4 regions of the Roseibium sp. M-1 genome follow, and region 4 is predicted to be linked to each of the others. Evidence: predicted binding sites of a transcription regulator. Region 4 holds the regulator's gene; each other region holds the start of a gene.
What was found. The regulator PhoB, encoded in region 4, activates phosphate uptake and scavenging genes when phosphate is short. The targets are predictions, from matches to a motif close to TGTCATNNANCTGTCAT.
Positions count from the first base shown of each region.

Region 1: a site for PhoB is predicted at 1,264-1,280, ahead of ACX3M4_RS23260 (alkaline phosphatase). Genes of this name have one in related genera too.
Region 2: a site for PhoB is predicted at 1,330-1,346, ahead of ACX3M4_RS07340 (DapH/DapD/GlmU-related protein). Genes of this name have one in related genera too.
Region 3: a site for PhoB is predicted at 1,177-1,193, ahead of ACX3M4_RS29075 (bifunctional 2',3'-cyclic-nucleotide 2'-phosphodiesterase/3'-nucleotidase). Genes of this name have one in related genera too.

Region 1 is NZ_CM137257.1:5,127,552-5,129,751, reverse strand. It holds gene ACX3M4_RS23265 (DeoR/GlpR family DNA-binding transcription regulator) at 83-889, opposite strand; gene ACX3M4_RS23260 (alkaline phosphatase) at 1,343-2,200, shown strand, end outside.
Region 2 is NZ_CM137257.1:1,611,172-1,613,371, reverse strand. It holds gene ACX3M4_RS07345 (helix-turn-helix domain-containing protein) at 1-486, opposite strand, end outside; gene ACX3M4_RS07340 (DapH/DapD/GlmU-related protein) at 577-1,203, opposite strand; gene phnC (phosphonate ABC transporter ATP-binding protein) at 1,651-2,200, shown strand, end outside.
Region 3 is NZ_CM137257.1:6,455,784-6,457,983, forward strand. It holds gene ACX3M4_RS29075 (bifunctional 2',3'-cyclic-nucleotide 2'-phosphodiesterase/3'-nucleotidase) at 1-1,068, opposite strand, end outside; gene ACX3M4_RS29080 (lytic murein transglycosylase) at 1,343-2,149, opposite strand.
Region 4 is NZ_CM137257.1:2,265,465-2,267,664, reverse strand. It holds gene phoU (phosphate signaling complex protein PhoU) at 1-373, shown strand, start outside; gene phoB (phosphate regulon transcriptional regulator PhoB) at 448-1,146, shown strand; gene ACX3M4_RS10245 (GcrA family cell cycle regulator) at 1,422-1,955, opposite strand.

The DNA of each region.
Region 1 (2,200 bases), 2.9 Mb from region 4:
AGCGGCGATGCGAGTAGGCCCCGGGTCTGCGCTGCGCTTGCCCGGGGTGACGCAGAGGTATAGGTCCACAACACTCGCCGGATCAGTCCCCGCTGCTCTCTGCTGCGACAAACACTTCGGTGCTGGTTCCTTCCAGGCTGGCGAGGAAATCCGGCGGCAGCGGTCTATCTGTAAAGATTGCATCGACATCGCCCAGCTGTCCGCCACGCACATGAGCGCTGCGGCCGAACTTGCTGTGATCGAGCACGAGAAACGACTTGCGGCAATTGGCGAGGATCGATTGCCGGGCCGCCACTTCGTCCTCGTGAAAGTCCAGCAGCGTGCCGTCCTCGTCAACGCCCGCCACACCGAAGACCCCGATATCGACCTTGTAGTTGGCGAAAAAGGCTTGTGCGGCAGAGCCGAGCACGTCGCGATCGCCGTGACGGAGGCGCCCCCCGGCGATGGTGACCTGGAAGGAGGAATTGACCGAGGCGGTGAAGGCAACGTTGAGATTGTTGGTGAAGACGGCCAGCTTGTCGTGTCCGACCAGCGCCTGCATGACGATCTCAGGCGTGGTGCCGATGGAAAAGGCCAGCGACAGATTGTTCTCGACATGGCCAGCGACCAGTTTCGCAATCTGCTGCTTTTCCGGCAGGTTGAGGATCTGGCGGGTGGAGTAATGGATGTTGGAAGCAGGTGCGGGTGGTTCGACCCCGCCATGTGTCCGGCGCAGGATACCGAGTTCGCACAGGCCGTTGACGTCCCGGCGGATGGTCTGGGTGGTTACCTCGAACCGTTCGGCAAGGTCCTCGACGGAGGCAAATCCTGATTTTTGCACGAGATCCGCGATTTCGGCCTGACGTTTTGAAACTTCGATCTGACCCAGCATGTAATTCTGATCCGTCATCGTCCCCCTCCTCCGGCGCACGCCGAAGGCCATTTTTTCTAAGGCATCCTGCCGCTTCGAAAAAGCCTCACATTAAAGCGCATAGATCATTTTCATATGAACCTTATTCGACGTTCATATGAAAATGATATGACAATTCCAACGTTGTTGTCCCTTCGTCGTTTAAGCCGAGCAGCACCTGCTGGTTTCCATAAATTTTTTCCGGCAGGAAATTTCGTTTCCGCGCGTCGCTTGGGCCGGTTCTTCTTGCACGGCTAACATCTAACCAACGAAGGAGACGCGGTTTACACAGCATGGCGGCATTTTGCTCAACCCAGGCTCCGGCGGAAGCAGAATTCCCACTAACGTTATGTAATAAAATAACAAATTCAGTTCGTCATCCAGCTGTCAATCAATTGTCATGCAGCATTTCTAAGTAGCGTGCGGGATTCACCCACTTCATCGGGAGACGTTATGAAAACGATCATCTGCACTTCGCTGGCACTGGCCCTGACCGGTTCCGCCGCCCTCGCACAAGATGCCCTGCCGCAGGCCGGCAGCAAGTGGTTCACCGACGCCCAGGCCAAGATCGAGGAAATGGTCGCACGGACACCGAACACCAACCGCGCCAAGAACATCATCCTGTTCACCGCGGACGGCAACGGTGTCGGCACCAACTATGCCATCCGTCTCTTCTCCGGCCAGCAGGCCGGCGGCCTCGGCGACGACTACGTCCAGCCGCACGAAGCCTTCCCGCATTCCGCTCTGGTCAAGACCTATTCCTCCAACGGCCAGACCCCGGACTCCGCTCCGACCGCCGCCGCGATGAATTCCGGCATCAAGACCAAGAACGGCATGATCAACGTGCTCGACACCGTCAATGTCAGCGACTGTGCTGCTGGCGCTGAAGCCGGCACCAAGACCTTCGCCGAAGTTGTCTCCGGCATGGGCAAGTCCGTCGGTGTGATCTCCACCGCCCGCATCACCCACGCAACCCCGGCTGCCGTCTATGCCCGCACCGTGAACCGCGACTGGGAAGACAACTCGCTGCTGCCGGAGGGCTGCGGTCAGAAGGACATTGCCGAACAGCTGTTCGACCAGATGCAGTCCGGCGTGATCGACGTCGCCATGGGCGGCGGCCGCCGTCACTTCCTGCCGGCCGAAGTCACCGACGTTGAAGGCAAGACCGGCAAGCGCACCGACGGCCGCAACCTCGTCGAGGAAGCCCAGGCACTGGGTGCCCAGGTCGTGTTCGGCGACGAAGACTTTGCCGCCCTGACCACCGGCAACAATGCCCCGGTCCTCGGCCTGTTCGAATCCAGTCACATGAAG
Region 2 (2,200 bases), 650 kb from region 4:
CGGGATCGTCATCTCGGGATAGTCCGCCCGTTCCGTCCGGTAGACAATGTCCGGCGCATCCACTTCGAACCAGCCGAACTCCTCAAGCCTGCGTTCCGTTTCCCGGATCCCCTCGGATGCGAAGCGCCAGAGTGGACGGTTTAGGAAATCGCTCACGGGTGCACGCCATTCCGATGCCCTTGGGCGAGACATGGCGAGCAAGCGGTGGGTCAGGTCGCAGACGAGATGAACGGCCACCGCAGAACCGGAAACCAGTTCCAGCAATGCCCGGTCGGCCGCGCAGTCCGGCCACGCCCGCAACAGCCGTGTGATCTTCTGCCTATTTGCCTCGTCTGGCTGCGTAACACCGCTTTCCCAGCGGGAGATCCGTGTCTGCGACACACCGAATTCCCGCGCAAGAGACTCCTGCTTGACGCGGTTCAGCACCCGCCACCGGCGCAGGGACGGGCCAAGACTGGTCTGTAGGACGGCGGTTTCCTTGGACATGAGGTCAGTCTAGCCTTTCCTTTGTACCTTGGCACCGGAAAAGGCGAGTAGAGCTTGACCTGTTGGCGCAAGATCTCTGCCGGAGCAAGCCTAACGGTATTTCTCGATAAACTCATCGATTGAGAGATTTCGAAAGTCCGGCAGGCGTTCTTTCAGCTCTGCGTGGTTCCAGTCCCACCAGGATATGTCCATGAGCGCCTGTTCCTGCGCAATCGTGAAGCGCCGCTTGATCTCCTTCGCGGCAACGCCGCCGACAACCGTATAGGGGGCGACGTCCTTGGAAACGACGGCACCGGCAGCAATGATCGCACCGGTGCCGATGGTGACACCTGCCAGAACGGTCACATTGTGACCGATCCAGACGTCATGACCGATGGTGACCCAGTCGTCCTTGCGCCACTGGAAGAAGCCGGCATCGTCGTCGCCCAGGTCATAGGCTGCGGCGCGGTAGGTGAAGTGGTGCTGCGAGGCCCGCCAGGTGGCGTGGTTGCCCGGATTGATGCGGACGCGCCGGGCAATGGAACAGAACTTGCCGATCGTCGACCAGACGACATCGCCGTCCTGCACGATATAGGAATAGTCGTCCATCCGGCTTTCGCGCATTTCGGTGCGTGCACCCACTTCCGTCCAGATGCCGAGCTCGCAGTCCAGCACCCTGGCGTCGGGATGAATGTTCGGGGCTTCGGTCAGGACGGGCTTCTGGTGCGGGGCAGACATAAAGGCTCCATGGTTTCGACGAAAGGCACTCCGGGCAGACATCAATGGTCTGTCGATTGTGTAGTTCCGGTCGGTGGTCTCAGCCGTGCTTCTATAGGGAGCGACACCTTGCCCGGTGACGGATTGATGACGGTCTGATGACTGTATTCAATTCTTTTCAGATCTTTGCCGGCTGAAAAAGTCGCGCCGCCTGAACTTTTTTCCGATCACGCCTGGCCTGGTGCAAACAGGCCGGTTGAGCAACCCTGACTTTCAGCGGTTCAAAGAAGCTTATGAGCACGCTGCGGAAATTGCTTCAGGTCCTTTGGTTCCTCGGGGTATTCGAAGGCGTATGTCATTGATTTGTCATAAATCTTTGACGTTGCAGTCAAGAGACTGTCATCCAAATGTAATCGTCCGGTGGCTCTTGTCGCCCAGCACCACGAACAACACGAACAGGGCTGGCGCGTGATTCAGTTTCAGGAAGTCACCAAGACCTTCGGGTCTCGGACCGCGGTCAACAAGGTCAGTTTTAATATCGACAAACCGCAGATGATCGGCGTCATCGGCCGTTCTGGAGCGGGCAAGTCGACGCTCCTGCGCATGATCAACCGGCTGACGCCGGCGTCGTCGGGCGCGATCCTGTTCGAGGGCCGGGACATCCTCAGCCTCAAGGGAGGCATGATGCGCCGTTGGCAGCGCGACTGCGCCATGGTGTTCCAGCAATTCAATCTCGTGCCGCGCCTGGATGTGGTCACCAACGTGATGCTTGGCCGCCTCAATGGCCATGGCACCTTGAAAAGCCTCTTCAACATCTTCAGCCCGGACGACGTCAATTCTGCCCTGGCCGCGCTCGATCGCCTGGGCATCGCCCAGGAGGCGGTAAAGCGCGCCGAGGAACTGTCCGGCGGCCAGCAGCAGCGCGTCGCGATTGCCCGCGCCCTGATGCAGGATCCGCACATGATCCTGGCGGACGAGCCGATTGCCTCGCTCGATCCGATGAACGCCAAGATCGTCA
Region 3 (2,200 bases), 2.4 Mb from region 4:
CGGCGTGACAGTGCGGCCATCCTTTTCGTAGATCGGCCGGGCCTCGGTCATGAAGTTCGCGACCCGCCAGCCATTTCCGTCGCGCTCGATCATCAGGTCGATGACGCCGAGATGCGAGCCCCAGAAACCACCCATGGCGGCAGGTTTGCCGAACAGCGTCCCCTTTTCACTGTCGATGCCGGGCAGGCCCTCATATTGAGAGCCCGGGAAGACGAGGTGCTGGTGGCCGGTAAAGACAGCGTCAATGCCTTCGACGGAGGCCAGGTGCAGCGACGCGTTTTCCATGCCTTCGGAATAGTCGGTTGCGTCGATGCCGGAGTGAGAGAGGGCGATGACGAGATCGCAGCCCTGTTCGCGCATTTCCGGAACGAAGGCTTTCGCCGCGGCGACGATGTCACGCGCATTGACGTTGCCTTCCAGGTGACGGCGGTCCCAGTTCATGATCTGCGGCGGCACGAAGCCGATGAAGCCGATCTTGACCGGATAGGACTTGCCGGCACCGTCGGTGACCTGCTTTTCGACGATCGCATAGGGCTTCAGGAAAAGGGCATCGTCGCGCGGATTGGAAGCCAGTGCAGTGCCGTTGACGAGGTTGGCGCAGACAACCGGGAAATTGGCGCCGGCGAGTACCTTGTTCAGGAAGTCGAGGCCGTAGTTGAATTCATGGTTGCCGAGGGTGGCGGCATCGAAATTCAGAACGTTCATGCCCTTGATGACGGGGTGCAGATCGCCCTCTTTCATGCCGCGCTCATAGGCGATGTAATCGCCCATGGGATTTCCCTGCAGGAAATCGCCGTTGTCGACGAGGACGGAATTGGTCGCTTCGTCGCGGATCTGGCGGATCAAGGTCGCGGTACGGGCAAGACCGGCCGTATCGACCGGCTTGTCGCCATAATAGTCATAGGGGAAGACATGCACATGCAGGTCGGTGGTTTCCATCAGCCGCAGATGGGCGGTGCCCTCTTTGGCCAGCACGGAATAAGGATGCAGGGCAGCGGTAAAGCCGGTTGCGGCGGCGCCCATCAAGAGGGTACGGCGGGAAATGGAAAAGTCTTTGAGCTTGGACATGAAATACTCCTGTGCGGCCGCAGGGCCGCATTGACTGCGTGCGGCGGGACCGGGACGAGGCCGGTCGCGCGCGGCAAAGCTTGCCTCGCGCGGTTCTGCGCCGCATGGATTACAATCGTATGACGGAAAAAGCTGTCCGGATAGTCAAATTTCACAGGTTGCGTCTAACCCTGCCGCATCGGACCAATCGCGTGCGAGCCTAAGCGAATTGTGCCGGTTCGCCAATGCCTCTCGACCTGGAACCGGCGCATTGCAGCGATGAATTTCAGAAGGCCTAATTGCCGATCTTCTCCGCCATCACCGATATCGTCTGCACGTAGACGCTGGCCTTGTTCCACTTCTGCAGGACCTTGTAGTTGGCGGTGCCCGGTCCCCAGCCCTGGCCGCGGCGCCAGCCGTTCTGAGCGAGGTAGTTGGCGGTGGAGGCAAGGACATCCGGTATCGAGCGGATCAGGTCACGGCGGCCGTCCCGATCATGGTCAACGGCGTAGCGGACATAACTGGAGGCCAGGAACTGGGTCTGGCCGATTTCACCAGCCCAGGCCCCCTTCATCTCCGAAGGTTGCATGTCGCGACGCTGCACGATCGTCAGGGCGGCGACCAGTTCGTTGGTGAAGAAGGCGGAGCGGCGGCAGTCATAAGCAAGTGTCGCCAGAGACTGCAGCACGGGCAGGTTGCCGGAGTAACTGCCGAAGTTGGTTTCCAGTCCCCAGATTGCCAGGATGACGGGAGCCGGAACGCCGTACTTCTTCTCAATGCTGTTGAAGATCCTTTGATAGGTCTGTCCGAGCTTCTGGCCACGGCGGATCATGGCATTGTTGACCCGCTTGGCATAGAACTGCTCGAAACTCAGCTTGAAGGAACGCTGGTTGCGATCCAGCTTGACGACTTTCGAACTGTAGCTCGCATTGGCGAGCGCGGATTGCACGGCACGCGGTTTGAGGCCGTACCCTTGAGCATTGGCGATGAAGGACTGTTTCCAGGCGTCGAAGCCGCCCGGGCCGTTGCCGCAGCTCGCGCTCCAGGCCGGCGCAGCCGTGAGGGTGGAAACTCCAAGAACGAAGGCAAAAAGCAGGCGCATCGAATCACCGCGGAAAAATGGTCAGCTTGGCGCCATTTTAGCTCATAACAA
Region 4 (2,200 bases):
CATTGCCATCGACAGCGACCTGCAGTCGAAGAAGCTCGCCATCGGTGTGGAGCATATGACCGAGCTTGCCCTGTCGCAGCTGAAACAGGTTCTGGACGCCTATGCGCGCAAGGATGCGGAGGCTGCCCGCCGCGTGCAGGAAGCTGACGCCGAAGTTGATGCGATCTACACGTCCATCTTCCGCGAACTGCTCACCTACATGATGGAAGATCCGCGGGTGATCACCCAGTGCGTTCATCTGCTGTTTTGCGCCAAGAACATCGAGCGCATCGGCGATCATGCGACCAACATCGCGGAGAACGTCTATTACATGGTCACCGGCGAGCGTCTGCCGGAAGACCGGGCCAAGGTCGACGAGACCGGCGCCGTCTAACCGCCAGCCTTGCAGAAGCGGAAATCGATACGGCCGGCGCCGGAGCGCCGGCTGCGGAAATTGGAGCGAGATGTATGCCGAAGGTGCTCATCGTTGAAGACGAAGAACCGCTCAGCCTTCTTTTGAGATACAATTTGGAAGCAGAAGGATACTCGGTCGAGGCTTGTGCCCGGGGAGACGAGGCGGAGATCCGCCTGCGCGAAAGCGTGCCGGACCTGCTGCTGCTTGACTGGATGCTGCCGGGCCTCTCCGGCATCGAACTGTGCCGCCGCCTGAGGGCGCGGGAAGGTACCGAGCGCCTGCCGGTCATCATGCTGACCGCACGCGGCGAAGAAGCCGAGCGCATCCGCGGCCTGTCGACAGGTGCCGACGACTATGTCGTCAAGCCTTTCTCTGTCCCCGAACTGATGGCCCGCGTGCGTGCCATCCTGCGCCGGGCAAGCCCCGAAGTGGTGTCGACCATGCTGCGGTCCGGCGATATCGAACTCGACCGGGAAACGCACCGCGTCCGCCGCAGCACCAAGGAAATCCACCTGGGCCCGACCGAGTTCCGGCTGCTGGAATTCCTGATGACTTCGCCAGGCCGTGTATTCTCGCGCGAGCAGCTTCTGGACGGTGTCTGGGGGCACGATGTCTATGTGGACGAACGCACGGTCGACGTTCATGTCGGCCGCCTGCGCAAGGCGCTGAACAAGGGCAAGGCCAAGGACCCGATCCGCACCGTTCGCGGTGCCGGCTACGCCTTCAACGACCAGTTCACCGCGACCGTCTAAACCCCCGTTGAGCTTCAAAATGATTGAGCCCGCCGGAAAGGCGGGCTTTTTTGTACCTACCTCTCGTTGGTCATCCCGGACGCAGCGAAGCGAAGATCCGGGACCGGTGTGCCCAAGGAGGTATTTGGAAAATCGGCTTGACGGCTAAGGTTTTTGGCTCCCCGGTCCCGGCTCGCGCTTCGCTTGGCCGGGATGACGCGGAAAGGGTTACGCAATCCTAAAAAAAAGCCCGCCGATTTGGCGGGCTTTTCATGAGCTGGACTGTCAGACGGCACTCAGCCGGCCTGGGCCATCGTCTTGCGGTCGCGGCGGCGGTCGGCGACGGGCTGGTAGGCGATTTTGCAGTGATGAGCGCAATAGGGCACGCCCGCATCGGACTGGCGGCCGCAGAAATAGAAGTCGTCGGTTGCCGGATCGCCGATCGGCCATTTGCAGGTCCGCTCGGTCAGGGTCAGGATCGTGGCCCGTTGCGAGATCGGCACCAGCTCCGCGATCGGCTCGACACGCGGTTTGGCTTCGACGGCAGGCGCCGGAGCGAAGTCGGCCTTGAGGGCCGTCGCGCCGATGGACTGCGGCTGGGAGGACGGTTTCTTCGGTGCAGCGCTCGGCGCACCGGTCGCCGGGCGAGCCCGGCGCGGCTTGGCGCTGGTTGTGGAGGATTTGGCGCGGCCGGACAGACCCAGCCGGTGCACCTTGCCGATCACGGCGTTGCGGGTCACTCCACCCAGCTCGCCTGCAATCTGGCTGGCGCTCAAGCCTTCGCCCCAAAGCTTTTTCAGAAGCTCAACCCGTTCGTTCGTCCAACTCATCGCCGCACCCTTTAGTTCGGCCGCTCCGCAGCCATTAACCCCGTGTTAAGCATGCATCGGCACGCCTAATGCTGGCAGATCTAGTGCCTCTAAGTGATTTGCCTCACGAGATCTCGTGTCTCATGTCCCAGAGGTTACAATAACGTTAATTTGTCAGGCAACCGCCCGGCTCAAACCAGTTGGGGATGAACCGACTTTTCCCCAAATAAGGCGAGGTCCTTGAGAATTTTACGAAATCCGCCTTG